2 regions of the Psychrobacter sp. CX14 genome follow, and region 2 is predicted to be linked to the other one. Evidence: riboswitches for the same ligand, from Rfam matches in the RefSeq annotation. Region 2 holds a riboswitch; the other holds the start of a gene.
What was found. A riboswitch is a leader RNA that binds a small molecule or an ion and turns the genes downstream of it on or off. The one in region 2 is predicted to bind thiamine pyrophosphate.
Positions count from the first base shown of each region.

Region 1: linked by a shared signal. The riboswitch ahead of thiM (hydroxyethylthiazole kinase) and the one ahead of thiC (phosphomethylpyrimidine synthase ThiC) in region 2 are both predicted to bind thiamine pyrophosphate.

Region 1 covers NZ_CM183187.1:1,361,685-1,377,658, reverse strand. Annotated here, with positions in the region: gene carA (glutamine-hydrolyzing carbamoyl-phosphate synthase small subunit) at 1-649, shown strand, start outside; gene carB (carbamoyl-phosphate synthase large subunit) at 740-4,009, shown strand; gene greA (transcription elongation factor GreA) at 4,284-4,760, shown strand; gene AC2SLO_RS05680 (septal ring lytic transglycosylase RlpA family protein) at 5,101-5,697, shown strand; TPP riboswitch at 5,959-6,047, shown strand; gene thiM (hydroxyethylthiazole kinase) at 6,138-6,953, shown strand; gene thiE (thiamine phosphate synthase) at 7,046-7,696, shown strand; gene thiD (bifunctional hydroxymethylpyrimidine kinase/phosphomethylpyrimidine kinase) at 7,707-8,492, shown strand; gene AC2SLO_RS05660 (DMT family transporter) at 8,502-9,443, shown strand; gene radA (DNA repair protein RadA) at 9,476-10,924, opposite strand; gene lptB (LPS export ABC transporter ATP-binding protein) at 11,060-11,776, opposite strand; gene lptA (lipopolysaccharide transport periplasmic protein LptA) at 11,864-12,364, opposite strand; gene lptC (LPS export ABC transporter periplasmic protein LptC) at 12,678-13,268, opposite strand; gene AC2SLO_RS05635 (KdsC family phosphatase) at 13,385-13,912, opposite strand; gene AC2SLO_RS05630 (KpsF/GutQ family sugar-phosphate isomerase) at 14,095-15,093, opposite strand; gene hfq (RNA chaperone Hfq) at 15,479-15,974, opposite strand, start outside.
Region 2 covers NZ_CM183187.1:473,841-489,814, forward strand. Annotated here, with positions in the region: gene glmU (bifunctional UDP-N-acetylglucosamine diphosphorylase/glucosamine-1-phosphate N-acetyltransferase GlmU) at 1-1,107, shown strand, start outside; gene glmS (glutamine--fructose-6-phosphate transaminase (isomerizing)) at 1,321-3,168, shown strand; gene AC2SLO_RS02055 (IS256 family transposase, variant Zn-binding type) at 3,325-4,260, opposite strand; gene AC2SLO_RS02060 (sulfite exporter TauE/SafE family protein) at 4,463-5,296, opposite strand; gene AC2SLO_RS02065 (flavin reductase) at 5,446-5,958, opposite strand; gene AC2SLO_RS02070 (methionine synthase) at 6,038-7,066, opposite strand; gene AC2SLO_RS02075 (DUF1852 domain-containing protein) at 7,172-8,167, opposite strand; gene AC2SLO_RS02080 (META domain-containing protein) at 8,663-9,181, opposite strand; gene AC2SLO_RS02085 (fructose bisphosphate aldolase) at 9,617-10,507, shown strand; gene thiC (phosphomethylpyrimidine synthase ThiC) at 10,655-12,655, opposite strand; TPP riboswitch at 12,940-13,073, opposite strand; gene AC2SLO_RS02095 (septal ring lytic transglycosylase RlpA family protein) at 13,222-13,584, opposite strand; gene pstS (phosphate ABC transporter substrate-binding protein PstS) at 14,050-15,219, shown strand; gene pstC (phosphate ABC transporter permease subunit PstC) at 15,357-15,974, shown strand, end outside.

The DNA.
Region 1 (15,974 bases), 890 kb from region 2:
CCGCGGCGTACACGGCGTAACCGAAAGTGACACTGGCGGTTACTACAAACAACTAGGCGAACACATCGAACATAAATATGATGTGGTGGCGTATGACTTCGGCACCAAGACCAATATCTTACGTATGCTGGTCGACATCGGCTGCAAGGTGACAGTTGTGCCTGCCACCACCCCAATTGCTGACGTATTAGCGATGAATCCAGATGGTATCTTCTTATCAAATGGCCCTGGTGACCCTGCTGCTTGTGATTATGCCATCGATGCAGTGCGTCATATTATTGAAGAGACGGATATTCCAACGTTTGGTATTTGCTTAGGTCACCAGTTGGTTGGTCTTGCCAGCGGTGCAAAGACCATGAAAATGAAAACAGGTCATCATGGTGCCAACCATCCTGTTCAAGACTTAGAAACCAAGTCAGTGATGATTACCAGTCAGAACCACGGCTTTGCGGTTGATGAATCAACGCTTCCTGACAACATCAAGCCCACGCATCGCTCATTATTTGATGGTACCAACCAAGGTATTGAGCTGACCAATAAGCCGGTATTTAGCTTCCAAGGTCACCCTGAAGCCAGTCCTGGACCTCATGATGCTGCGCCTTTATTTAAGAAGTTTGCAGACATGATGGCCGCTGCTAAGCAAGGTTAATCAAGCATATTTATTTGCTTAAGCTCAAGTTGCACTCATAAATACCAGCAGAATTAAATAAGCAGAATTAAATAAATAGAAGAGAGACTTATGCCAAAACGTACCGACATAAAAAGCATCCTAATCATCGGCGCCGGCCCTATCGTTATCGGCCAAGCATGTGAGTTTGATTACTCAGGTGCTCAGGCGTGTAAAGCGCTTCGTGAAGAAGGCTACCGCGTTATCCTTGTTAACTCAAACCCAGCAACTATCATGACTGACCCTGTCATGGCAGATGCCACGTATATTGAACCCATTACTTGGCAAACCGTCGAGCAAATTATTGACAAAGAACGTCCAGACGCCATTTTGCCTACCATGGGCGGTCAGACAGCGCTTAATTGTGCGCTAGATTTAGACAAAAATGGCGTACTAGAAAAATACAATGTAGAGCTTATCGGTGCGACCAAAGACGCCATCGAAATGGCAGAAGACCGCGACCTATTTGACCAAGCGATGAAACGTATTGGTCTTGAATGTCCGCGAGCTGAAATTGCCGAAACCATGGAGCAGGCTTTTGAGATCCAAGCAAGCTTAGGCTTCCCCTGTATTATCCGTCCTTCCTATACCATGGGTGGCTCTGGCGGCGGTATCGCCTACAACCGTGACGAATTTATCGAAATTTGTGAGCGTGGCTTTGATCTATCCCCTACTCACCAGTTATTGATTGATGAATCGCTGATTGGCTGGAAAGAATATGAAATGGAGGTAGTACGTGACAAAAATGATAACTGTATCATTGTCTGTGCTATCGAAAACGTTGACCCGATGGGCGTGCACACTGGTGACTCAATCACTGTTGCCCCAGCACAAACGCTAACGGATAAAGAATATCAGATCATGCGTAACGCCTCATTAGCGGTACTGCGTGAGATTGGTGTTGAAACCGGCGGTTCAAACGTACAATTCGGTGTGAACCCGAAAACAGGCCGCATGGTTGTGATTGAGATGAACCCACGTGTGTCACGTTCATCTGCTCTGGCTTCAAAAGCGACGGGGTTCCCGATTGCTAAAATCGCCGCTAAATTAGCGGTTGGTTATACGCTTGATGAGCTTCAAAACGACATCACTGGCGGTAAAACACCAGCAAGCTTTGAGCCATCAATTGATTATGTAGTGACTAAGATTCCTCGTTTTAACTTCGAGAAATTCCCCCAAGCAGAAAACATCTTATCGACACAGATGAAATCTGTTGGTGAAGTCATGGCTATCGGCCGTAATTTCCAAGAGTCTATGCACAAAGCACTGCGCGGCTTAGAGACTGGTGCTGATGGCTTTGATGAACAAATCGATTTCGCCGCATTAAAAGCAGGTAAAATCAGCGAAGATAAAATCAAAGCGGAAATCACAAACCGCCTGACTGTGCCAACACCTGAGCGTATCTTCTATTTAGCAGACGCTTTCCGTTTGGGTATGAGTGTTGATGAGGTCTTTAAATTTACCAATATCGACCCATGGTTCTTAGTACAAATTGAAGACATCGTTAAAACCGAAGAGCAAGTAAAACTACTAGGTTTCGGCGGCATCACTGCTAAGAACTTACGTCAATTCAAACGCAAAGGCCTATCAGATTTACGTCTAGCCAAATTACTTGGCGTATCGCAAAAGCAGCTGCGTAAAAAGCGTTGGGACTTAGATGTTCACCCTGTTTATAAACGTGTGGATACCTGTGCTGCTGAGTTTGCAACCTCTACAGCATACATGTACTCAACCTATGATGAAGAGTGTGAAGCCAACCCAACTGATAACAAAAAAATCATGGTTATCGGCGGTGGTCCAAACCGTATTGGTCAAGGTATTGAGTTCGATTACTGCTGTGTACATGCCGCCCTTGCTATGCGTGAAGACGGTTATGAAACCATCATGGTGAACTGTAACCCTGAAACAGTATCAACCGATTATGATACCTCAGACCGTCTGTACTTTGAGTCAATCACGCTAGAGGATGTGCTAGAGATCGTACGTATCGAGAAGCCAGAAGGCGTTATCGTACAGTTTGGTGGTCAGACACCGCTTAAATTAGCCCGTAGCTTAGAAGCAGCTGGCGTTAACATCATTGGTACCTCTCCTGACGCTATCGACCGTGCAGAAGACCGTGAGCGTTTCCAGCATATGATTCAACAGCTAAACCTGATTCAGCCACCGAACGCGCTAGCGACTAGCATGGAAGATGGCCTGATGAAGGCAAGCAGCGTTGGCTATCCATTAGTGGTTCGTCCGTCATACGTTCTTGGCGGCCGTGCGATGGAAATTGTTTATAACGAAGATGAGCTTAAGCACTACTTGCGTACTGCGGTACGTGCATCAAACGAAGCACCCGTCCTACTAGACCGCTTCTTAGACGATGCGATCGAAGTAGACGTAGACTGTGTGAGCGATGGTAATGAAGTGGTTATCGGCGGTATCATGCAGCACATTGAGCAAGCCGGCGTTCACTCAGGTGACTCAGCTTGTTCATTACCTCCTTACTCATTGTCTGATGAGATTTGTGATGAGATGCGCGCTCAAACTGTTTCTATGGCCAAAGAGCTTGGCGTGATCGGTCTGATGAACGTCCAATTTGCAGTAAAAGATGGCACGGTTTATATTCTAGAAGTGAACCCTCGTGCAGCGCGTACAGTACCTTTTGTCTCTAAATGTATCGGTACATCCTTAGCACAAGTTGCCGCACGTTGTATGGCAGGCACATCGTTACAAGACCAGAAATTTACCAAAGAAATTAAGCCGGCCTTCTTTGCGGTTAAAGAATCGGTATTCCCATTTGCTAAGTTCCCAGGTGTTGACCCTATCTTAAGCCCTGAGATGAAGTCTACTGGTGAGGTTATGGGCGTAGGTAAGACCTTTGGTGAGGCCTTCTATAAAGGTATTATCGGTACAAACGAGCGTCTACCAGGTCTACCAGAAGAAGGCGAAATCAAAACCGTATTCTTATCAGTGCGTGACAGCGACAAGCCAAACTTACCACCGATTGCTAAGCAATTGGTTGATTACGGCTTTAAACTGGTTGCCACTTCAGGTACTGAGAAATATCTAAACGAGCAAGGTATTGAGTGCGCACGTATTAACAAAGTAACCGAAGGCCGCCCACACATTGTCGATGCCTTGAAAAATGGTGAAATAGACCTTATTATCAATACAACTGAGGGCAAACAAGCACAAGAAGATTCGTTCTCTATTCGCCGTAATGCCTTACAGAGCAAGGTTTTCTACGTAACTACACTAGGCGCTGCTGATGCTGTATGTAAGTCATACGCCATTGATCTACCATTTGATGTGTATAAGTTACAAACCTTACATGCTCAAGCAGATACTGCTGAATAATTGACATTGTGCTATTAAACAAGCAAAATTAGCGTTTAACAAACCCTATTTTGCAGCGTTATTATTATTTGAATTCATTGCTAATCGATCACGTCGGTTAGCAATTTTTTATAAGGGTCTGTTCTGTTTTTTGATTGAGACAGCTTTGAGTTAAGACTCCTTTTAGCTAAGACAGTACCCATTAACATCTTATGAATTTTGCACACAACACCATCCAATAGGCTGGTGTTGTGGTGTTTTTTATCTATCAATTTGTTTATCTGAGGAAAATGATATGCAACGCTACCCTATGACTCCGCAAGGACACGCTACATTAGAGGCCGAACTTAAACAGCTTAAGTCTGTTGATCGTCCACGCATTACTGCCGCTATCGCAGAAGCGCGCGAACATGGCGACTTAAAAGAAAATGCTGAATATCATGCTGCACGCGAACAACAAGGCTTTTGTGAAGCCCGTATCCGCGACATAGAAGCCAAGTTATCTGGTGCTCAAGTCATTGATCCTACTGAGCTACCAAGAGAAGGCCGCGTCGTCTTTGGTGTGACCGTAGTCATAGAGAATCTAGATACCGAAGAGCAAAAGCGCTATAAAATCGTCGGTGATGACGAAGCTGATTTTAAAAACAACAAGATCTCAATCAACTCCCCTATCGCTCGCGGCCTAATTGGTAAAGAAGAAGGCGATGAAGCGCGTATCCAAACCCCAAGTGGTGTGGTCGAGTTCGAAGTGGTTGAAGTTATTTACGAATAATCCGTAGCTGCTGTTAATCAGGTTGCCTAACTAACGAATGGTTTTTGAGTGATAAGATAAAAGTAACCATTGACGCTAGGTTCAAAAAATTGTTCACATTAATTAACAAATGGTTTATTATCTATAAACCTGAACTCCAGCGTCACTTGCAAAACATAAGCGATTAATGTTAAGTTACAAAACACAAACAAACGCAAATTTACTTGTGACACTTTGTGTGTATCTTACACTCTTGATGTTTTATAGCTATTCGAACCAGTTTAAGTATTATGTTTAATATGAAAAATGCATAGTCTTATGAGTTTGAATTATTAAATTAATAAATGCTTACGAGGCAATTATGAAGATATTCTCATCCACATTATGTGCGCTAGCATGTATGGTTGGAGCTACCTCATTAGGTCATGCTACTGATTCTAAGCAGACTATTAGCGTTAACAGTTCAAGCGACATCGATGTGGTACTTAACGAATTATCGCGTCAGCAAAAACAAGCCCCTTCGCTTATTCAGACTTCATTTGAGCCATCCTCTCTTGCAGAGAATAGCAGCTTAATTAGCGGCAAGTCATCAAACGCTGTTAAGCAAGATGACGATTTGTTATCTCATCTAACTCTAGTAGCATCAAATGCAGTAAGCCGTTTTAAACAAAGTGGCCGTGCATCTTGGTACGGTGGCAAATTCCATGGCCGTAAAACTGCCAGTGGCGAGCCGTTCAACATGCATTCAATGACAGCAGCACACCCCTCTTTACCGTTTAACACATATTTAAAAGTAACCAATAAAAACAACGGTAAAAGCGTTGTGGTTAAAGTAAATGACCGTGGTCCTTTCCATGGTAACCGTGTATTAGATTTATCTTATGGCGCTGCCAAAAAGATTGGTCTGGTGAAACGTGGTATTGCAAACGTTGCTATTGAAAAGGTAAGCTCGCCTTAGTCAATAGCTAAGTTAGTGTAAGCTGTAAATATATGAGTAAGATACAAAAGAAGGCCTGCCCATTGCAGGTCTTTTTTGTGCCTATTTAATTATCATTTATCTAAACTATTTATTTATAGACTTTGCAATATTCAAAATGTATTAGCTAATAGCCCTCGTCTCTAACGTATAAATTCAAGGCGTTAACATAGCAGCGATGCTTGTTAAAAAAAACCAAGTTCGTTATGATGGATGGGTTAAAGCTATAGCATGCTTATATTATGTTAGTCACAGGGGCGCCATTTGGCTGAGATGTACCCTTTGAACCTGATCCAGATTATACTGGCGTAGGGAGTGTATAGTAGTCGCGGTTCTCTTATTTTATTGGTGCTAGCCTTATTTTGCGTTAGCCGCCGTTACGCTTTGTCTTCTCACGCCCTCTTTATCCACATGGAGGGAATATGCAATCTCAACTGATTCATTCTTGTATTACCAATCTCAAACAACTATCCCCCTTAGTCCATAACATCACTAACTTTGTTGCCAATAACACTGCTGCCAATATATTACTGGCTGCCGGTGCATCCCCTGCTATGGTCTGCGATATCAAAGAAGCGCCTGAGTTTGTGCTATTAGCACGTGCTTTGACTATTAATATCGGTACGCTTACCCAAGACTCTTTAAGCAGTATGCTTGCAACAACCAAGGTCGCTCATGAGAACCATATTCCTTGGGTATTAGACCCTGTTGCCGTGGGTGCTACTACATTTCGTCAACAGGCGTGTCAGGAACTCATTAAATTCAAGCCAGACGTGATTCGCGGTAATGCTTCAGAGATTTTGGCTCTAGCCGGTATGAATAGTCAAAGCAAAGGCGCAGACAGTGGCGATAGCGTAGATGCCGCCAAAGCAGCCGCTAAAGTATTAACACAATATGCCAAAGTTGTGGTGGTCACCGGTGCGGTAGATTGGGTAGCGACTGACTCGCAAGGATGGTCAATTCATCACGGCCATCCTTTAATGGCACGTGTTACCGCTACCGGCTGCGGCCTGACATCCTTAATAGGCGCCTTTATCGGTGCCAATCATACTAAGCGTCCTGTTTCTACTGACGCCATCGCTGCAGCGACCGTCTCTGCGCTATGTTATTACGGACAAGCTGGCGAAATTGCGGCTCAAAAAGCCGAGGGCGCTGGCAGCTTTTATGTTCATTTCTTAGACGCTTTATATAATATAGATGCAGACAGGGTAAGTAAAAATGCAAAAATTAATATTTAAATAATGAGACTAACTCAATAGTGATGCTTTATCAGATTCATTACTCTTATCATCCATAATAAAATAATTAATAAACCATTATGACTAATAATATGATTACTCAAAAAAATAAGTCCGCAGATGCCTTAGCCTTATATCTTGTGACAGACAGTAGACTAACGGCACAGCGTGGATTAATTGAAACCGTAATGGCTGCTATTGACGGTGGCGTTACCCTTGTACAACTGCGTGACAAACATGCTAGCGACGATAGCTTGTATCGACAAGCCTGTTCGCTAAAAGAAGCCATCAATGGACGCGTGCCGTTAGTGATTAATGACCGAGTATTGATTGCCAAAAAAGCAAAGCTTGATGGCGCTCATATTGGCCAAGGCGACTTAAGTGTAATCGAGGCACGCCAAATCCTAGGGCCGGAGGCGTGGCTAGGACTGTCTATTAATAATATGGCTGAATTAAATAATGCGCACAATCAGGATTTAGCCCAACTCGATTACTTTGGTATGGGGCCTGTGTTTGCTACCCGTACTAAACCGGACCATTCAGCACCGATTGGCGTTGAGGGCTTAAAACAGTTATCGCAAGCCAGCCAACTACCAACGGTTGGCATTGGCGGCATTCAGTTAAATAATGCAAAAGACGTTTATCAAACAGGCTGTGATGGTATTGCGGTGGTCTCTGCCATTTGCGCCGCTGCTGACCCAAAGCAAGCAAGTGCTGATTTATTAGCCTGTCGTTCACTCTAAAGAGGTTTTTATGATTACTAATATCTTAAGTATCGCAGGAACAGATTGTACCGGTGGCGCTGGTATTCAAGCGGATATTAAGGCTATTAGCGCCAATGGGAGCTATGCCATGAGCGTCATAACTGCCGTCGTCGCTCAAAACACCCAAGGCGTGCAACAGATTGAGATGATGCCAATCGACTTAATTCGTGCTCAGATTGATTCTGTGTTTACCGACGTACAAGTCGATGCTGTCAAAATAGGTATGCTCGGTAATGCAGAGGTTATCAACTGCGTGGCAGAAGCCTTAGCTAAGTACAAGCCAAGTAAAGTGGTACTTGATCCAGTAATGGTCGCCAAAAGCGGTGACAGATTATTAGACAATGATGCCGTCACTGCCTTACGCAATAGGTTAATTCCGCAAGTGAACCTAATCACTCCAAACCTGCCAGAAGCAGCTGATTTATTGGGAACGGCTGAAGCCAGCAATCGTGATGACATGATTCATCAAGCCCAACAATTGGGCGTGCCAACTTTCTTAAAGGGTGGTCATTTAGAGAGCAACGACTCACCGGATTTATTATGTATTGATGATTCGTTTTATTGGCTTGAAGGCAAACGTATCCCAACCAAAAACAGTCATGGTACGGGCTGTACTTTATCTTCGGCCATTGCCACCTTTTGGGGACAAGGCGACACCCTTGATGAGGCGTGTAGAAAAGCCAAAGACTATTTAACCGGTGCGCTGAGTGAAGCTGACACACTCAATGTTGGTCACGGTCATGGACCGGTACATCATTTTTATAAATACTACTAGGCCCTCACTATGTCTACACTCAAAAAAGGACTACCCTCCCCTTATGTGATGCTTATTATCGCACCTCTATTGTGGGCGACCAGTAATATCACAGGAAAATTAGGCAAAGGATGGCTAACTCCCTATGAGATGACTTTTTTTCGTTGGTTTTTGGCAGCACTGATTCTAAGCTTTGCTGCCAAACGCTTTATTCGTCAAGACTGGACGATGCTCAAGAAGCACTGGTTATGGTTGTTTGTGGTCGGGGGTAGCGGTTTCGCTCTATTTAACTTAGTGCTGTATAGCGCATTCTCACTCGGTGCAACAGTAGTCAATGTCTCGATTATTACCGCACTTATTCCTACTGGCGTGATTTGTATTACCGCCTTGCTGTATAAAGATAAGACACATCCGCTGCAGTGGTTCGGAGTTGCTATCGCATTTGCAGGAGTACTGTGGATATTAACCGGTGGTCAACCCTTTACGCTAGTGAACTATAAATTTGCGCTAGGTGACTCTCTAGCACTGATTACCACCGCTATCTATATCGGGTATTCAGTCGCTCTACGCCATGCACCAAAGATACACTGGGCAAGTATGATGTGGGCGATGAGCTTAGCAGGACTTATCGTGTCTGTCCCATTTTATGGTTATGATTTAATACTTAATGGCTTACATTTCCCTGACTGGAAAGGCTGGTTACTGCTACTCTATATCGCTATATTTATCTCGATTATCTCCAAGCTTTTTTATATGGAGAGTGTGATTCAAATCGGTGCTGATAGAGCCTCTTTAACCATGAATCTATTGCCCGTATTTGGTGCCGTCATGGGCGTATTATTTTTTCAAGACGAGTCTATGACTACCAATCATGTGATTGCTTTGGCACTGGTGATGACCGGCATCTTCTGTTCAGAATATGGTGCTCATCTAAAGCGCCAAGCCAGCAATACATTACTTAGTAGACCCTAGAAGCTAAGAATAAAACCCAAATAAAGGTTTGTTTAAATCTCGAAAGCTCTATCAATCGCATCATCTAATCGGTCAGCTGTAATCACATTAATACCCTTAAATTGCCCCATTAAATCTTTTGGGGCATTGGCTTTGGGCACAATAGCATGCTTAAAACCATGTTTCATCGCCTCTTTTAAACGCTCTTGACCGTTTGGCACAGGGCGTATTTCTCCTGAAAGCCCCACCTCACCAAAGACTGCTAAGGAGGATGGTAGCGGTTTCTCTTTAATGCTCGAAGCACAGGCCAATAACACAGCCAAATCAGAGCCTGTCTCCATCACCTTAACACCGCCAACCACGTTGACATACACATCCTGCCCACTGGTATGAATACCGCCATGACGGTGCATGACTGCAAGCAGCATCGCCAAACGCTGGGGGTCTAAGCCTAATGCCATACGTCTGGGCTGACCAGCTGAATCATCCACCAAGGCCTGCACCTCGACCAATAACGGACGTGTGCCTTCACGGCTGACCATGACCACAGAACCTGATATGGGCTTATCGTAACGACTTAAAAATATCGCTGACGGGTTCGCCACCTCTTTCAGGCCCGTATCGGTCATGCCAAAGATACCAAGCTCATTGACCGCACCAAAACGGTTTTTGACAGCACGAATCATTCTAAATCGTGAGTCAGACTGACCCTCAAAGTACAATACCGTATCGACCATATGCTCAAGCACACGAGGGCCTGCCAATGTACCCTCTTTGGTTACGTGACCGACCAAGAATAGCGCCGTACCTGTTTGTTTTGCATAACGCGTTAGCATGGCCGCTGACTCACGGATTTGACTGACGCCGCCGGGTGCTGAATTAATCGCGTCAGTATAAATCGTCTGAATAGAGTCAATGATGGCTACTGCTGGCTGCTCTTGGGTTAAAGCAGCACAAATAGTCTCAACATTGGTCTCTGTCATGACTTTTAGGTGCTCGCTTGGCAAGCCTAGACGCTGAGCACGCATAGCGACTTGTGATAAAGACTCCTCACCTGTGACGTAGAGCGCGCTACCGGACAATGACTCCGGATCTGCCATGTTTGCTGCCGTTTGCAGCAAAATGGTTGATTTACCGATACCTGGATCACCACCAATAAGTACTACCGAACCGGCTACTAAGCCGCCACCTAATACTCGATTAAACTCGCCGATACCGGTAGGCAACCGTGTATCAAAAGTGACATTTACTGAATTTAAGGTAACCACACCGCTTTGTGAGCCGGAATAGTTGGCACGATCTCCAGCCTTAACGCCGCCAGATTTTGCCCCAGCATGACTGGCTGGCATCGGTGCTTTATTCGCAGCTTTATGATGCGGCAAGCTGACATTCGGTGCTTCAACCAGCGTGTTCCATTCACCACAATCTGAGCACTGCCCTGCCCATTTACCAAAATAGGCACCACAATTTTGACAGACATAACTGGTTTTTGATTTCGCCATAATTTAGACCTTTATAGTTTGATAAATGAGCACCATTAGCCGCTTATTAAAGGGGATAACAGAAATTTTAGAGTTAAAAATAGCCGGCTTATCAGGCCAGCTATTATTAAATTGCGTATAGAGCAAGGCGGACAATTAGCACAGTGCTTGGAAATCTCGTCCCAAGTACACCTCTTTCACCAACTCGTTATTCAAGATTTCATCAGGCGTGCCGTTGGCAATAATGGCACCTTCACTCACGATATATGCGCATTCACAAATGGCAAGCGTTTCACGTACGTTGTGATCAGTAATCAATACGCCAATACCACGATGTTTTAGCGCAATAATTACATCTTTAATATCACTGACCGAAATCGGATCAACACCAGCGAACGGCTCATCTAATAAAATAAACTTAGGATCAGCCGCCAGCGCACGGGCAATCTCACAGCGGCGACGCTCACCACCTGATACACTCATACCTAACGAATGACGGACATGACCCAAGTTAAATTCAGAAATCAGTTTCTCAAGCTCACTTTTCTGCGCCGCTTTATCCAAATCTTTTCGAGTTTGCAAAATGGCCATGATATTATCTTGTACAGATAGTTTTCGGAAGATAGACGCTTCCTGCGGCAGATAGCCGATACCAGCACGTGCACGCTCATGCATGGCATATTTAGACAAGTCTTGGTCACCTAATTTAACCACGCCCTTATCCATATTCACCAGACCAACCACCATATAGAAACTGGTGGTTTTACCGGCACCGTTTGGCCCTAGCAGACCCACAACCTGACCTTGCTCAACACTAAATGACACATCCTTAACCACCCAGCGCTTACCATAGCGTTTGGCTAAGCTGCGCATGGTTAATGTGGTCGTTTGGTTGTTTGACGTAGAGACAGGTCGCGTATCTGTTACCTGGTCGGCGTTAATCTGCTGAGTGGCCATAACTTATCTTACTCCTCTACGGCTATTCGATTCACTTGGTGGGAAAATAAGCTCTACACGTTGGCTACCACCGGCTGTGGCTTCCACATCACCCACTTTTAAGCTGTAGCGAATCTCATTACCTGAGAAGCTGGCTCCGTTTTGGGTTAACTTAGCATTACCCGTTAGCGTCACGATACCGTTTTGGGCATTGTAATCAATTTTATTTGCTTGACCTTTGGCAAGGCCTTTCTCTTTGGTCACCACTTGCTGCATTGTCGCTGGACGACCCGTAGCAATGGCCGAGCGAATGCTACGATTATCGGATAGATTAACGGTAATATTATCCGCTGCAAGCTTCAACGTCCCTTGGGTAATGGTGACATTACCTGAATAAGAAGTCACCCCAGTGCGCTCACTATAAGTTGCTTTGTTTGCCAACAAACGGATGGGCTGCTGCGCATCAGACGGCAAAGCATAAGCATTAAATGAAGCCACTGCTACCATTGTGGTAACAGCCACCATTGTTACTTTTCTGGCTTGATTTAATAGAGTGTTTGCAAGGTGCTGCGCTATGGTATTAGAGCGTTGATTCACAGTGTCGTTCCTAAGATTATGGCCTAAAAATAATGTCTAATATTTTATATGATATGGTCTTTATATGGGGGTATTGCCCCGCCTATTCAATTAGGCAAAGAGCGATATAGTTTAGCATCTATCTTATTATATCGTTAGCTGCTCGCCTAACCTATCTGCGTTATGGCTTATCTATAAATTGAGTTTATAAGCTAACTGTTATTGGTTTAAAGAATGAATGATATTGCAAGATATGATCGATTTAGAATACAGGTTGGTCATTACGCGCAGGCGGCATAAAAGTGACAGCAACCTGCTCAAACTCATAATCACCTGTACTCATATCTGCCTTAAAACTTGCTGAATCAAAGCTATTTTCAGCTTGAGTCACCTCAATCGGCTTATCGCTATAGACTTTTTTGGCCTTTAAATCACCAATCAGCTCCTCAGCAACCAGCTTCATTGGCGGCTTAACATCTCCTTGTGCATCTGTCGACTGACGACTTGAGAAGAGCACATTGTTGGTCATAACCACTTTGGACTGCTCATGATATATGGTCGCTTCATCAGCATTGACCACAACATTTCTGTCAGCATTGGGGCGCCAGTTTAATGTCATACCATTCATTTTATCAGAATTCTCAGCTGCATAATGCGTTAGGTCGTCGGCAGTTAGTGAGTATTCTGCATAGCCATTTTCATTAGTTTGCACCGCTAAGATATCGGTTGCTTCATATTCGATATTGGTCTCAGAGAGGTTAATCACAGAGTCAAGCTCGCCCTGATTGCGATAGAACCAAACCGCAAACACCGTCACTAACAGCGATAAGATAAATAAGAAACGCGTATTCATTAAACCTCTTTGTCACTACAAAAAATTATTAGGTTAACTATACCACGCTGCACCATTGAGGCGCTCAGAGTTATGGTTTAGTTCACTAAATTTAGGCTATCTCGTTTACTCAGTATTTAGTCGAGGATATATTGGCTTAAATACTCATCGTATTTGCCGTGGCCTTTTAAGATTAAATCGCAGACTTCACGAACTGCCCCTTCACCGCCATCACGTGTGGTTACCATCATCACACGGCTTAAGACGTCTTGATGCGCATTAGGTACAGTAGCAGAAAACCCCACCGACTGTAGCGCTTTAATATCAGGTAAATCATCACCCATATAGGCGCAATCGGCCAACTCTATAGATAAATCGCTCAATAGCTCTTTTAATGCAGCAAGTTTATCATCTCGACCTTGCACCACATAATCAATACCCATCTCTTTGGCACGTTTATCAACCATAGCGCTTGAACGACCCGTGATGATGGCCGTCTTAACGCCCGCTGTTTTAAGCGACTTCACGCCGATGCCATCTTTGACATTAAAAGACTTGGTCTCAATACCGTTGGCATCATAAGTGATATAACCATTCGACAAGATACCATCGACATCAAGTACCAGTAATTTTACGTTGCCCGCAGCTTTAATTAAATCTTGCATTGCTTATTCCTTTTGTCTCATCTCGTCTAATAGTGTTTTAATTTTAAATACTTTATTTTGGATGTTCTTGATATTTTATAGGATGAATGAACGCTGTGACATCTTAAATATTCTGGCGAATTTCGTGATTAAAGCGAATTTCGGGATTAAACAATAAGCCCTATAAGCCTTCAGTTACAAGGTTAACTCACCCCTGCTTTTAATAAGTCGTGGATGGTGATAATTCCTTCTAGATGCTGCTTTTCGTCGACAATAAGCAGCTGATTGATCGCTTTTTCATTCATCATGGTCAAGGCATCAGAGGCACGCATGTCTTTTGACACCTGCTGAGGATTGGCCGTCATGATATCGGCCATTGGCGTTTTTAAATCTATGTGCTTCTCTAACGCGCGTCTTAAATCACCATCGGTGAATATACCGACCACCCGCGTCTTATCATCAACAATCACAGCCATACCCAAACGACCACTGGTCATCACAAACAGTGCTTTATGCAAACTGGTTTCTTTATTAACGATTGGTAACTGCAAGTCTTTTTCTGTTTGATGCATCAGGTCACTGACACGCATCAATAATTTGCGACCCAGTGCCCCTGCCGGATGCGATAACGCAAAATCTTCAGAGGTAAAATGACGGGCATGTACCAGTGCGACCGCAATCGCATCACCTAAGGCTAAGGTTGCCGTAGTACTGGAGGTTGGTGCCAACCCTAGCGGACACGCTTCTTCTGACGCGCCTAAAGTTAAGGCCACGTCCGCAGCTTTTGGTAACATGCCGCGCTTATCACGGCTGATACTAATCAAGGGGATAGACAACTGTTTGACTACTGGCAATAGGGTCTTAATCTCATCAGATTCACCCGAATTAGAAATTGCTAGCAATATGTCACCTTTTACTAGCATACCCAAATCGCCGTGGCCGGCCTCACCAGGATGCATAAAAAAGGCAGGTGAGCCCGTAGAGGCAAAGGTAGCAGCAATTTTGCGGCCAATATGACCAGATTTACCCATGCCTGTGACTACCACACGACCACGGCAATTTAAAATCAGCTCACATGCTTGAACAAAGCGCTCATCAAGTTGTTCGATTAACAACTCTAACGCGGCATGCTCCGTGCGAATGGCATCAGTGGCAAATTTTATATACTGCTCTGCTGTCGGATGTGAAAAGGGTGCTTTCATAATAAGTAGCTGATTTGATAAAGAATGGAAATGCCAGAAGTCGCTTATTTAATAGACAGATGTTAACGCCTAATCTAAAGTAAGAAAAGTCTCTCTAAGCATTTTAAAGGTTAAGTTTAGCACAGTCTACTGGACCAACGCAGTGCTTCGAATGTGAATACATGTGAGCCACTACGGAATAAACGGTTTATTGTATTTATCTTGATTCATTAAATAGACTGCATTAAAAAAACCTGCAATAAAAGCAGGTTTAAATATGAATGACACAATAAGAGTAAATAAAACCATAAACGCTAGTAAAGACTTTTATTGGTATTTGATTAGTAAATAAGCTTCATAATATTACATTACATTCAGCTTATTAGATACGACTGATCGTTGACTATTATTCGTCTTCACCAAATCCTTTAGGCGGCGTATCGTGGTTACTGTGCGTGCTTGGGCCACTTGGGTCATCAAAGCCACGTTTCTCAAAGTTGCGATCATCAAAACCGCGCTGTGGACGATTGCTACCGACACCAAAAGTACGATCAGAATCAAAACCGCGATCACCCTCAAAGCCGCGCTCTACACCAAATCCGCGCTCTTGTACAAAGCCGCCACGTTCTTGATTAAAGCCGCGATCTGCAAATCCGCCGCCACGATTGAAGCTGCTACGTTTACTTGCAAATCCGCCTGGCTCAAAGCCTACCGAACCACGATCAAAACCGCCACTTGGTGCGCTACCGAAGCCGCCTTGATAGCCGACAGGCTGTTGACCTGTGCTGCCCACAGGTGCTGTACCGCTGCTGCGTGGGTTACGTGCTGGAACAACTGTTGAGATCGCATGTTTATAAACCATTTGGCTAACAGTATTTTTAAGCAATACCACATATTGGTCA
Region 2 (15,974 bases):
ACATTAGAGGATTTGCCGAGTGAGGGCAAAAGCTTAATTTTATATGGTGATGTACCACTGGTTAGCGCTGACACGCTGACGCGCTTAAAAGAGGCCAATGTCGAAGGCATGTCGATGCTGACGTTAACAGTCGATAATCCGTTTGGACTAGGCCGTATTAAACGTGATGCGCAAGGTCTGATTACAGCGATTGTTGAACAAAAAGATGCGACTGAAGAAGAGCAATTGATTCGTGAAATCAACAGCGGTATCTATTGTGTTGATAATGCGCTATTGCACAAATATTTGCCTAAATTATCTAACGATAATGCGCAACAAGAATATTATCTGACCGATATCGTAAAAATGGCCGTCGCCGATGGTCTTGCCATTGAAGCAATTGAGCCTGATTATGAATTTGAGATTGAGGGCGTTAATAACCGCCAGCAACTTGCCAAACTTGAACGCAGTTTGCAAGCAAAGCTAGTAGAGGATTTACAAGTACAAGGCGTACAGTTTGCTGACCCGAGTCGCGTTGATATCCGTGGTCAAGTCACGGTCGGTCAAGATGTCTTTGTTGATGTGAATGTGGTGTTTAAAGGTCAAGTTACGTTAGGCGATAACGTGACTATTGAGGCAGGCTGTGTTATTAAAGACAGTCATATTGGTAGCGGTACCCACGTGAAGCCTTACTGTGTCTTTGATGAGGCAACTGTTGGTGAGTCAGCCAGCATTGGCCCATTTGCGCACCTGCGTCCACAATCGGTATTGGCCGATAGCACTCGTCTAGGTAACTTTGTTGAAATCAAAAAGTCGAACATTGGTGAAGGCAGTAAAGTAAATCATCTAAGTTATGTGGGCGACTCACAAATTGGCCGTCATGTGAATGTGGGCGCCGGCGTGATTACCTGTAATTATGATGGGGTTAATAAGCATCAAACGACCATTGGTGATAACGCCTTTATTGGTTCGAACTCAAGTCTGGTAGCGCCTGTGACTATCGGCAGTACGGCAACAATTGGTGCAGGCTCTGTGGTTACTAAAAATGTAGACGACAATGCGCTAGCGATTGCCCGTGGTCGTCAAGTACAAAAAGACAATTATCAGCGTCCTGAAAAGAAGAAGTAAGCTCAGGATGACACAGTATTATCCCGTAACAATAACCCTTTAGCCTCTGAACCAGTCGATGCGACCTTAGCTCATAGAAAGCTGTTATAGAAAAGCCATTATAGGAAGATATCGTCGGCCGCGGATAAGGTGATGTGCGGGTGAATAACAAATAAGAAGCTGGCTAGATAACCTCATCAGCAGCTATTAAGAATGATCAATTAAGGACAAGATATGTGTGGAATAGTCGGTGCCATCGCTGAGCGTAATATCTCTAATATTTTATTGGAGGGTCTAAAGCGCTTAGAGTATAGAGGCTATGATTCAGCGGGTCTTACTGTTATCCGTGACGGCGAGTTATATCGTGAGCGTCAGGTCGGTAAAGTCCAAGAGCTCGTCAATGCTGTAGACGGTAACGCCAATACTTTTAAAGGTCATATTGGTATTGCCCACACCCGTTGGGCGACCCATGGTGAGCCTGCACAGCATAATGCGCATCCGCACGTATCTGGTAAAGTAGCCGTGGTACACAACGGCATTGTAGAGAACTACGGACCGCTAAAAGAAGAGTTGATTAAAAAAGGTTATGCTTTTACCTCTCAGACCGATACGGAAGTAGTGGCTCATTTAGTAGCAGACGCCTATAAAGAGACCGGTAATTTATTTAAAGCGGTTAAGCAGATTGTGCCACGTTTACAGGGTGCGTTTGCACTAGGCGTGGTACACGTCGATAACCCTGATGAATTAATCACTGTACGTCTAGGCTCTCCATTGGTAATCGGCGTGGGCATTGGAGAGAACTTTATTGCTTCTGACCAATTGGCACTATTGCCTGTAACCAACCGCTTTATGTATTTAGAGGAAGGTGACATTGCGATTATCAAACGTGATGGTATCCAAGTATTTGCTGATGGTAAGCCGGTTGAACGCGCGATTAAAGAGTTAGATGCCGAGCAGCATAACGCAGATAAAGGCGAGTTTAAGCATTATATGCTCAAAGAGATTTACGAGCAGCCAGATGCGGTGGCGCGTACTCTAGAGATGGGTATCGATGCCGATGATTTGAAAGCAGACTTTTTGCAGCGTCATGAAGAAGCGTTGGCAGGTGTTCGTCATGTTCAGGTCTTGGCCTGTGGTACTAGTTATCATGCCGGTATGGTCGCTAAGTATTGGTTTGAGAATTTAACCCGCCTGCCTTGCTCGGTAGAAGTGGCCAGCGAATTTAGATATCGTAATCCTGTGGTGGTGGACAACACCTTAGTGGTTTGCTTATCACAATCGGGTGAGACAGCGGATACCTTATCTGCCTTACGTGAAACTCAGCGCTTGGCTAAAAGAAGCGATATCAATGGCCTAGTCAGCCTAAGCGTGTGTAACGTAGCGACCTCGTCTTTGGTACGTGAAACTGATATTTTTGTGCCGACATTAGCTGGCGTGGAGATTGGTGTTGCATCGACCAAAGCGTTTACTACTCAATTGGCTGCTTTAATGTTACTGGTGTTGAAAGTGGGTAAAGTTCAGCAGCGTATTGATGCCAATGAGCTCAAAACCATTGTCACCGAAATGCACAACCTAAAAGGTCAGCTAGATAAGAGCTTAACGCTTGACCAGTCGATTGAAAAGATGAGTGAGAAGTTCGAAGACAAAAAGAGTACGTTATTCTTAGGCCGCGGTGTGCAGTATCCTATCGCTTTAGAAGGTGCATTAAAGCTTAAAGAAATCTCTTATATTCATGCCGAAGGGTATGCGGCCGGTGAGCTCAAGCATGGTCCATTGGCCTTGGTTGATAAAGATATGCCGATTGTAGTGCTTGCGCCAAAAGACAGCATGCTTGATAAATTAAAAGCCAATATGCAAGAAGTGCATGCGCGCCATGGTGAGCTGTTTGTGTTTGCTAGTGATTCAAGCGAGCTTGTGAGCGATGACAGACTGCACGTGATTAATGTACCAGATGTGAATGAGCATCTAGCGCCAATCGTCTATAGCATTCCCATTCAGTTCTTATCGTATCATGTAGCTGTTATGCGCGGCACGGATGTGGATCAGCCACGTAACTTGGCAAAATCAGTGACGGTCGAATAGATTTAATCTTCGACAGATTCTAACTTTGTTACACGTAAAGCCCCTGCTAATTCTAAGATTAGCAGGGGCTTTTGTTATCTGATTGGTTTAATCAGGTGTAATGGACAAAATTCAGGCTAAAAACGAGCGGTTAGTCTCTAATGGACAAAATTCAGGCTACCCTTCAGAGTATGTCATTAAAAAGTTGTTAATAAACTTAAGCTTACGTTGTTTATTGAGCCCATTATGACTGCTTAATTGGCGTTTTAACTCGCTAAACAAACCTTCTAGAGAATTAGTTGTATTTGGAATGTTTAAGTCATCTAATTTTCTAGAAGTGAATAACCAATCACTATTTACTCGCAAGCTTCTATAAGCACTTCTAAGACGCTTATGGGTGTACCAAGTCTTACCAGTATCTATATTGGTACTACGCTCATTTAAGTAGTCCTCATGAGTCAAATACCAACTATCTAGAGCTTGAATGAACGTTGTCTTATCATAATCCTTTATATTTAAAGCTAGCTGTCTAAGTGCAATACTTGCGATATTTTGAGGCCTACGAGTTAAGTATCGAGTGATGATCTGTAGTTGATGAAACTGGCACATTTGTATCGGTATATCTTTAAACAAAGCATTAAGACCTCGTCTTCCATCGCAAGTAATGCTAGTGATATCAATGCCTTGTGATTTTATATGCTCTATTCCCAGTTTATACAGAGCGTTGGTCTCATAGTGAATAATACGGTGGTGTAATACCGCTTTGCTTGTATAGTCGAGAAATACCATTAAGCCAAATGTTCTACCAAAGTAGGTCGTGTCCATCACTATGTTGGCACGAGTAGGTAGCTTATTAAGTGACTTTATCTCAATTGTATCTAGTCGCCTTTGTATGGTCTTTATGCTACAGCCATACTTATGAGCAAGTTGTTTATAAGTCTGTTTACCTTGAGTATATTCTTGCCACAAAGTTGTATTATTGAGCCGCCTGCCACCTAAAAACTGCCGATTACAAACAAGGCATTTGTACTGCTGTTTCCCTGATTTATAACCATTCTTTTTAGTGTGTTTTTCACCACAAAAAGGGCAGTTTTTTGATTCATGGCTTTCAATCCTTGCAAATACTTATAGTATATAGCTTTAAAGGGGGTGTCAGCCTGAATTTTGTCCATTACACCTTTAATCACTAGGCGTAATATATAGTCAAAGAGGTCTAACATGGTTACAAAGCAACCGAGTGTCAGTCCTACAAATGTAGGCTTAGCGAGGTTAACACTGTAACCGCTGAGTAGTTCGCTGACTATAATTGTCAGGCCTAACGCAGACCTTTGTATAGGAAGTAACAGCCGACAACAGTTAGTAGCACAGCAAAGCATCTCTTTAGCATCGCCGGAGATAGAATATGAGCGACTTTTGCACCTAGTTTGGCTGTAAAAAAGCTCATGACGCTAATACCTAAAAAGGCATAAATATGCACAAAGCCAATGGTATTTGGTACATCTAATTTTTGCTGCATACCAAACAGCATAAAGCCTAACGCGCCAGCAATCGCAATCGGCAAGCCGCAAGCTGCTGAAGTGCCCACTGCTTTTTGCATGACCACCCCATAACGGGTGAGGTAGGGCACGGTTAAACTGCCGCCGCCAATACCGAAGATGGCCGAGGCGATACCAATCACGCCGCCAGCGGCTAATTGCTTAGGTGTTGACGGTAGGTGAGCCTCTGTATAACCGACGTTTTGACTGTTAGCATTTGCCGGTGTTGCCTGATTCTTGGCTTTAGCGAACATTTTATAAGCAACCCAAAGCAAGAACACACCAACGATAATTTGTAAGTGAATTCCAGAGATTTGTCCTGCCAATCCTGCGCCCAAAAAGCAGCCGATTGCCATGCCAGGTGCTAGATTTTTAAACACAGGCCACATCACTGAGCCTTTTTTATTGTGCGCCATTAACGAGCTAATAGAGGTTACAATAATGGTCGCCAGTGATGTCCCTAACGCTAAATGCATAATTGCGTCAGCAGGGTAGTCCATTTGGGTAAACACAATAAAAAGCAGGGGTACGATTATCGTGCCACCGCCCACACCAAAAAGCCCCGCAGCAAATCCTGCTAGAGCGCCAATAATTAAAAAGATGATTAATTCCACGGGATTTTATATCTCAGTCAAGTTTATTTGGTTTGATAGTTTATCAAACGTTGGTTGGCCAGATTACGATTTTTATTAGAGATAAGTGAGTAGTGCTTAAATCAAGGTCTATCGAATAATACATAGACCCTCTTTATTTTAGTCTGTAGCTAAGCAATTTGTGCTTGAGCACTTTGACCAAGCTGATGATAAGATCTATTAAAATAGACTAAGCTCTCTCCCTTTCCTCTATGCTGCTCGGCTTGCTTAATAGCGACAACGCGGCACATAAATACGCTGTGTGTTCCTACCTCTTGGATTTGGTCAATTTCACAATCAAAACTCACTAAAGCATCTTCCAAAATAGGCGCACCTGTTTTAAGCTCAGTCCAATTAGCCTGTTTAAAGCGCGCTTCAGAATCTAGTCTAGATGCAAAAGCATTCGAGATTTGTTCATGATGGGCACCCAGCACATTGACGCTTAACACTTTATTATCAACGAAATGCGCATGGGAACGAGAAGTGGTATTCATACAGACCAATAACGTCGGCGGTGTGTCGGTGACGCTGCACACCGCAGAGGCTGTAAATCCATGAATGCCAGTGGCGCCTTTGGTGGTGACGACATTGACAGCAGTCGTTAACAAAGACATGGCATCTCTAAAATCGGTTGCTTCAATCATGACTGTCATCCTAAGGTTGGTTTTGATAGAGTACTAAATACCTTATTTATATCACGCCTGTTATTGCTTATTAGCAAAACTAGCGAGTTAGCTCATTACGAACAATGGCTGAGCCTGCACTTAACGCATGTAACTTATCTCGAGCGATTTGACGTGATAGAGGCGCCATACCGCAGTTGGTCGATGGGTATAGCTTGTCTGCATCGACGAATTGCAAGGCTTTACGTAGCACATCGGCTACTTCTTCCGGTGTTTCAATCTCATTGGTTGCCACATCGATGGCACCAACCATCACTTTCTTACCGCGAATCAATTCAATCAAGTCCATTGGTACACGTGAATTGATACATTCTAGCGATACAATATCAATCTGAGACTGCTGAAGCTTAGGGAATATCTCTTCGTACTGACGCCATTCTGAACCCAGCGTCTTTTTCCAGTCGGTATTGGCTTTAATACCATAGCCATAACAGATATGTACTGCCGTTTCACATTTCAAGCCTTCAATAGCACGCTCTAACGTGGCAACACCCCAGTCACTGACCTCATCGAAGAAGACATTAAAGGCAGGCTCATCAAACTGGATAATATCTACGCCAGCAGCCTCCAAATCTTTGGCTTCTTGGTTTAATATTTTGGCAAATTCCCAAGCTAATTTTTCACGGCTCTTATAATGACCATCATATAAAGTATCCACCATGGTCATTGGACCAGGCAGCGCCCATTTAATAGGTTGATCGGTTTGTGCCCGTAAAAAAGCAGCATCCTCAACAAACACTGGCTTTTGACGGCTAACCGCACCGACTACTGAGGGAACGCTCGCTTCATAGCGATTACGGATTTTAACTGTTTCACGATTTTCAAAATCAACACCATCGAGATGCTCAATAAAGGTTGTCACGAAATGCTGACGAGTCTGCTCGCCGTCACTGACAATATCGATGCCTGCATTGACTTGTTCTTGCAATGACACACGTAGCGCATCTTGTTTGGCTTCGATAAGCGCGTCACCCTCTAATTTCCAAGGAGACCATAATTTTTCAGGCTCTGCCAGCCACGAAGGTTTTGGTAAGCTGCCTGCGGTTGACGTTGGTAATAATAGTGCCATGTTATTTATCTTCTCTAATCTGGTTTGATGTTTGATATATTTGGGAGCGGTCGGTTTTAATCAGTAAGCAAACGCTTAAGCCACGTTTTTAGTATGTGCATCATTTTAACTAGATGTAGTGCTCGAGTCATCTAAACTTGCTGCCCACTCATTAAGTAATTCTTGATGCGGCTTAATAAATTGCTCTTCAGTAAATCTACCTTGTTTCACTGCTAACTGACTGCGCTCTTCACGGTCATAGACAATTTGAGTCAGTGAGTAATCTTGATACTCTAAGCTTGGCTGATAAACCTGACCGGCTGCTGAATTGGCATTGTAAATCTCCGGACGGTAAATCTTCTGGAAAGTCTCCATCGTACTGATTGCACTGATTAATTCGAGATCAGTATAATCGGCCAACAGGTCACCAGAGAAGTAAAACGCCAGTGGTGCCACGCTGCCTTTAGGCTTAAAGTAACGCACTCTTAAGCCCATTTTATGAAAATACTCATCAGTTAACGAGTATTCATCTTGTCTGTATTCCACGCCCAATACGGGATGTTGATTGGTTGTGCGGTGATAGGTTTTGCTGGTCGACACGCTCAAGCAAATAACAGGCTGCTTATTAAAGTTGGCTCTGTAAGCGTCTGAATTTAATAAGTGCTGGAACAGTTTGCCGTGCAGTGCACCGAAGCTTTCAGGTGGTGGTGTGTTTGGATTCTTATCAAAATGATCGAGCAATACCACGCTAAAGTCGTAATCGCGCACATAAGAGGAGAAACTGTTACCGATAATGCCCTCAATACGCTTGTTCTCTTTATGATCAACGATAGTGGTTTGTAGCATTTCAATCGCTGGAAAAGTCTTACCATCTCCTTCGACGTCTAAATCTGCAGAAATAATATCTACTTCAACTGAGTAGCGGTCTGCATTTGGATTGTCCCAGTTGGCTAACGCGTTAAAGCGGTTGTTGATCATGGTTAGCGTTTTGCGTAGGTTTTCTTGGCGGCTATTGCCACGGGCTAAATTCGCAAAGTTGGTTGTCAGACGCGTGCTGTCTGCCGGTTTGTAGTTTTCATCAAAACGAATTTTCGAGATTGAATAGGTTAACTGCTTGCTCATCGGATTACCCTCTATCTTAATTTTTAAATCGACCAAATGTCTGTATGTGATGAATCATACTCAATATATAACATGAATAAAAACGATATAAATTAAAAATAAGATGAATTTAATTCATGTTTATAGATGCTTTAAATAAAGGAATACTATTTAAAGGTGATTTTAAGGATTAAAAATCAGAGTAATTTAAAGGTTTTTAATAGCTAAGGCTATATTATATAAGGGGTGTATAGGATTGGCTTGATATCAGCGTGATTAGTGAATGTCAATTAGATAGAAGAATAGTTACTCAGGTGTCGTGGATAGAAATTGATTAAAGAATAGACAGATTTTGCTATAAATGAATTCTATTCATCCTACTATTAGAAAGTATCAACTGGTATAACAATAAAGCTAGCCAAACCGGGGAGATATAAGAAGGTGTGAGAGGCATAAAAAAGGAGCGCCTAGAGATAAGCACTCCTTCGTAATGAGATAATAAGATATGGATGACGGTTATTTATTTTTAGCAACGGCTTTAAAATGAGACACTTGGTTGTCATTTGAAATAACTAACACAGGCACATTGCCACTATTTTTGCTCAAAGTATATGTGCCCATCACTGTTTTTACTGTGGCGGCATCGAATTTTGCTTCGGTATCTGGACAAGCCATCATAGTGCTCATGATATTGCCAATGTGTACATCACCATTATTAATACTATAAGGCGCTGAAATATTATTACAGGTGTTTTTAAAGTTAACGAGATTGCCACTGTCAGTTGCCATAAAGTTTAAGGTCAATGGCTTAGACGGATTAATAAACAGCTCATCTACCTTTTGGTTATCAGCATCAACTGCATCAATAAGCTGCCAATTGTAGGCTTGTAACACATCATTAGTAATCGGTTGGGTAGTGATTTTAGAATGAGCATGCGGAGTGGTAGTTTGTACGCCGTTGGTGGTTTGACACCCAGCAGCAAGAGCGCCTATAGTAAGGGTAGTGACCATTATCAGTACATTTAATGCTTTCATAATACTCTCTTTAAAAGTGAAAAAATTAGGGTTATTTGTTATTTTAAGCCCCATTATCACAGAGCCTATTTTTGCATACAAGATATAATAACCATTCGAATACTAAAAGTATTAACTATTAACTGTCTTCATCGTTAACCCGTAATTAAAATTCAACAGAGTACTAATCGAGTAGAATTGAGTCAATAGAGGCGTAATACTCTTGTATTTTTGCTGCTATCTAGGCTTATTTTTCGGGCTCAGTAGCGTATAATACCAACAGAAATTATCCAAGCAGTGACAGTTATATAGTAAGCTTTAGGGTAATGGTTTGCCTCGCTATTAAACATGAACAATGCGGATTTTTTTGCTAAGCTATGTTACCTTTATAACAAAAATTAAGTTACTCCTTTTATCACTCTTTCATTCACTTTTAGCATAGAAATAGGAAAAATCATGAGCTATCAGCAACAGCTAGAACGTATCAAAAATGACACTGGATTTATCGCAGCCCTTGATCAAAGTGGAGGCAGTACACCAAAAGCGCTACGTATGTATGGCGTAGAAGAAAGCGAATACTCAAATGATGATGAGATGTTTGCTAAAGTGCATGAAATGCGCACCCGTATCATGACTTGTGATTGCTTTGACAGTGGTCGTGTATTGGGCGCTATCTTGTTTGAAGACACGATGGACCGCGAAGTGAATGGTAAGCCAACCGCTAACTACTTATGGGAAGATAAAAATATCGTTCCTTTCTTAAAAGTAGATAAAGGTCTGGCAGAAGAGATGGATGGTGTACAAGTGATGAAGCCAATTCCAAATCTGGCGGCATTACTAGAGAAGGCAAAAAACTATCCTATCTTTGGTACCAAAATGCGCTCGGTTATCCATCAAGCGAGCCAACACGGTATCGAAGTTGTGGTACAACAGCAGTTTGACGTGGCGAAGCAGATTTTGTCTGAAGGCTTTATACCAATCGTTGAGCCTGAAGTTAACATCGAAAGCAAAGATAAGCTTGAAAGCGAAGTGTTACTAAAAGAGGAGATTCTACGTAACTTAGACAGCTTAGATGATGACCATCAAGTGATGTTGAAGCTGACACTGCCAGAAGAGCAAGGCTTCTATAAAGAGTTAGTTAACCATCCAAAAGTGCTTAAAGTGGTTGCCTTATCAGGTGGTTATAGTCGTGATGAAGCTTGTGAGCGTTTAAAACAAAACCCAGGTATGATTGCTAGCTTCTCGCGTGCTTTCACTGAAGGTTTATCTAAGTCTCAAACAGACGAAGAATTCTCAGCGACTATTGATGCATCAATCGACAAAATCTATACCGCATCTAAAGTATAGATAGTTCATCTTACAAGCACAGTTTTTAGGTTATTTATTCTTAATGCTGCTGTTTTAAACCTATACAAAAGCAAAGAGCTTGAATCTCTAGAGATTCAAGCTCTTTTATTATTTTAGCACTAAAGATCTAGATCATATACCTTTTTATTAAACCTCTTTATACAACTGGCGTCCTTCGCTGTTATATTTCTCACTCATCTGTTCCATGCCTTTTTGTACTTCCTCAAAGCTGGCTTCACCGACTTGACCAACAAGCTCAGTATCCACTTCTTTGATTAGATGTACATCATCAGACAGCTCGCCACTACTTGGGGTTACCTCGCTACCGGTAGGCAGGCCTGCTGCATATTCGCGCACATTTTGAGTGATCTTCATTGAGCAGAACTTAGGACCACACATTGAGCAGAAGTGAGCTGACTTATGCGCATCTTTCGGCAGCGTCTCATCATGATATTCACGTGCGGTATCTGGATCTAAGGCCAGGTTAAACTGGTCATCCCAGCGGAATTCAAAGCGAGCTTTAGACAGAGCATTGTCTCGAGCTTGAGCGCCAGGGTGACCTTTAGCAAGGTCAGCAGCATGGGCAGCTATCTTATAAGTGATAATGCCATCTTTTACGTCTTTTTTATTCGGTAAGCCCAAATGCTCTTTTGGGGTCACATAACACAGCATTGCCGTACCATACCAGCCAATCATAGCCGCACCGATAGCACTGGTAATATGGTCATAACCAGGAGCGATATCTGTGGTCAATGGGCCTAGGGTATAGAAAGGCGCTTCATGACACATCTCAAGCTGTAGATCCATGTTCTCTTTAATACGGTTCATGGCAACATGACCTGGACCTTCAATCATAACTTGTACATCATGTTCCCAAGCCACTTGAGTCAGCTCGCCTAAAGTACGCAGTTCACCAAATTGAGCTTCATCGTTGGCATCTTGCAAACAGCCCGGACGCAAACCATCGCCTAAACTAAAAGCCACGTCATACTGCTTCATGATTTCGCAGATTTCTTCAAAGTGGGTATATAAAAAGCTTTCTTTATGATGCGCTAAACACCACTGGGCCATGATAGAGCCGCCACGAGAGACGATACCGGTCAGACGTTTAGCAGTTAATGGCACATAGCGCAGTAGTACGCCAGCATGAATAGTAAAGTAGTCCACGCCTTGTTCAGCTTGTTCAATTAAGGTATCGCGGAATATCTCCCAAGTTAAGTCTTCTGCTACGCCATCGACTTTTTCTAGTGCTTGATAGATAGGCACGGTACCGATTGGCACTGGCGAGTTACGGATAATCCATTCACGGGTTTCGTGGATATTCTTACCAGTTGATAAGTCCATGATGGTGTCCGCACCCCAACGGGTAGCCCACGTCATCTTCGACACCTCTTCATCAATGCTTGAGCCCAGTGCTGAATTACCGATATTGGCGTTAATTTTCACTAGGAAATTACGACCGATAATCATTGGCTCAGATTCAGGGTGGTTGATGTTGTTTGGAATAATGGCTCGGCCGGCGGCTACTTCATCACGCACAAATTCAGGGGTGATAATTTTTGGGGTATTGGCACCGAAGCTTTCGCCAGCATGTTGACGCATATCGGTCCGTTCATGCTGCTTTTGAGTCTCACGAATGGCGATATATTCCATTTCAGGAGTAATAATACCTTGGCGTGCATAATGCATTTGGGTAACGTTCTTACCTGCTTTGGCACGACGTGGCTTATCGATATGAGCAAAGCGAATGTTAGCAGTTTTGATGTCACGCGCACGCTCATTACCGTAGTTGCTTGATAGGCCGTCTAGAATTTCAGTATCACCACGTTCTTCAATCCACTTTTCACGCAGCTTTGGCAAGCCTTTAGTCAAATCGATATTAACATTGGGGTCGGTATACACGCCCGAGGTGTCATAGACATAAAAAGGCGGGTTCTTTTCGCCATTTTCGAGACCAAAACCGCCAGTTGGAGTATCGGTTAGAGTAATTTCACGCATCGGCACTTGGATATCAGGACGTGAGCCTTCGATATATACTTTGCGTGAGGCGGGCAGGCTGCGCGTTAAGTCGCGGGCTTCTTCGTCAAAGCGCTCGTCTTTGGCGTTGCGGTGAGCGGGAGTTTTGATACTATTTTCTGCATTACTCATGGGAATTTCCTTATTTTTTGCTAATGGCAATTGCCACGTTGGCTTCTAGAATAAAAGGCTAAAAACCGGAGGTAAAAATAAAGACTCGGTAAGTGCAGATTTTGTCGTTTTGACAGTACCCTATTTGTTTATAAATAAACCCTGTATCAGCAGACGGTAACTTGAGAATATCTCTTTAAATATTATGCGCTTATATATTGATAAATAAGCATGCGAATTTTAAAGGATTAACATAAGCGTGAGTCTGGCTCGTCATGATAATGAGCAGGTCTTTATAAAGGATAGGGGAGTTGCAATGACTTTCCTACGGCGGTATTAACCGCATCAGGTTCAACGGGTGATGTCTCAGCAAACGCTTTGTCCAATAATAGTAACTAAACTATTAGCGAACAGATGGCCTGCACCCCGAGTCTTAATGATTTTGATAATACAGATATCTTATCAAACTTTGAGTCCAATAACAGTCTTCAATTGCATTTAAATCTTATATGCCATTTCCTTTATAACACAAAAAAAGCCAATGGATTAATCCATTGGCTTTTTGCACATAATAATGTCAGTAAGACTTACTGTTTACGGTACTTGCCGTCGCCTCTACTCAGTACTTCGACGTCCACTTTACATAAGTTGCAGTTTAGCGACTGGTTTGCTTTTTTAGATAAATCAATAATACGACCTGGGGTGAATGGACCACGGTCAGTAATTTTAACCACAACCGATTTGTTGTTCTTAAGATTGGTTACTTTTACTTTAGAACCGAAAGGCAGTGATTTATGAGCGGCTGTCATGGCGTACATATTATAAATGGCGCCTGATGCCGTTCTTTTACCATGGAACCCTGGACCATACCACGAGGCGAGGCCAGCGTTGGCAGGTACTGTTAATAACATAGTTAACAGCAGAGCAAATGGCATAAAAAGTTTTTTCATAGGTTGTACCTGTTTTTTCATTAATGGTTGGGACACATTGTTACAATAGAATCTTGGCGTTACCGTTAATCTTAGGCTGTTAGTCCTAAGTATTACTCTATTAAGAGCCCTGACGGGTAGCAAAATTAAATTGTCTGCACCAAAACATTGAATGCGTAGTGTACAGGACTACGGTTTAGTTTACCTTGCTAATAGGTAAAGTCAATGTAAAGAATACTTAATGGTGAGATAGATAGCTCTGTGGGAGTCGTGTTAAAGCATACGCAATGTAAGTTTTTAAAAAGATTGCTTTCTAAAAGTTACTATTTTTTACAATAAATAATTATTTCATCAAACTGTCATATTTAGAGGGCAAAATGTGCTCAATCCGATAGAGGAGCTGATAAAAGGATTCATCATTATGTGGCAACTCTATTTTTACCTACCTATATAAAAATATTTATCAATGACTCTTTAGGAGAGAATATGCGTTATTCACTATTGGCCGTAGCAGTAGCAAGTGTTTTAAGTTTAGCCGCTTGTGACAAGAAAACGGACGACACCGCTACAAATGGTGAGACAGCCACCACTACTGAAGGCACAACCGCTTCTGAATCAACCAATTCAACTGCTGGTAGTGCTGATAGCTACACAGACATTGAAGGCGTTGAAATGAACATCAGTGGTGCCGGTGCATCTTTCCCAGCACCTATCTATCAAAAATGGTCTGCTGACTTCCAAAACGCTACCAAAGGTCAAGTCAACTATAACTCTATCGGTTCTTCAGGTGGCGTTAAGCAGATTAAAGCAAACACAGTTGATTTCGGTGCATCAGATAAGCCGCTTAAGCCAGAAGAGCTAGCAGAAGCCGGTCTTATCCAGTTCCCAACCGTTATCGGCGGCGTTGTACCTATCGTTAATATCGAAGGTATTGAGCCTGGTGAATTGGTATTAAGCGGCGAAGTATTGGCTGATATCTACCTAGGTAAAATCACTAAGTGGAACGATCCAGCAATCACTGCATTAAACGAAGGCGTTGAGCTTCCTGATGCCAACATCACTACGGTTCACCGTTCTGACGGTTCTGGTACTACGTTCAACTTCACTTATTATCTAAATGAAGTATCAAGCGACTGGGCTAACATCGGCGTTGATAAAAGCGTTGAATGGCCAACTGACCAAACCGGTACTGGCGTTGGTGGTAAAGGTAACGAAGGCGTTGCTGGTATGGTAACTCAAGCACCTAACTCAATCGGTTATGTTGAGTATGCTTACGCTAAGCAGAACAACATGTCTCATACCGCTATGATTAACGCTGCGGGTAACAAAGTTGAGCCATCTGCTGAATCATTCGCCGCCTCTGGTAACGTTGATTGGTCAAAAGCGGAAGGCTTCTACAAAGTTATCGCAAACTCAGATACTGCCGATGCATGGCCTATCGCTGCAGCAACCTTCATCTTAGTACACAAACAGCCTAAGAACCCTGAAAAAGTTGCTGGTGTATTGAACTTCTTTAACTGGGCATATAACGAAGGTGATCAAGCGGCATTAGACCTTGATTATGTTCCATTCCCAGACGAAGCTGTCGCTCTATTCAAAGAAGAGTGGAAGCAAGTAGTTGGTGCTGACGGTCAGCCAGTATATACCCCTAAATAATATTCGTTAACTTGTCACTGTTAATGAATGTTAAACAATTGGCAAGTAAATGACAATTCATTTACTTGCCTTTTACTAATTATATTTCGATTTATAAATTTTAAGAAAGTTAAATTTCTACTCATGTTGGGGTAACCATGTCTGACTTACAGGCTCAGCTAGCAAAGCAGCGAAGAAACGACGTCATTTTTGTCAATATGACCAAGTTCTTTGCGTTATTAGTATTGGTTTCTTTAGGCGGAATCATGCTGTCGCTAATTATCGGAGCATGGCCAAGCATTAAAGAATTTGGTTTTGGTTTTTATACCAGTTCAAATTGGAGTACCGTTAATGATGAGTACGGTGCTTTAGCCCCGATTTACGGCACCATTGTGACGTCTATTATCGCTATTCTGATTGCCGTTCCGGTTAGCTTTGGTATTGCAATCTTCTTAACAGAGCTTTGCCCTAAGACGTTACGGCGTCCATTGGGTATGGCCATTGAATTATTAGCGGGTATTCCGTCTATTATTTATGGTATGTGGGGCTTTTTCATATTAGCGCCTTTATTTGCCAAATATGTTCAACCTTTCATTATTGATAACTTTGGTCCGATACCGGTTATTGGTAGCTTTTTTGGCGGACCGCCGCTGGGGATCGGTGTTTTCACTGCCTCGTTAATCTTAGCCATTATGATCATTCCTTTTATTGCTGCCACCATGCGAGATGTGTTCTCGGTGGTTCCAGAGTTATTAAAAGAATCGGCTTATGGCGCA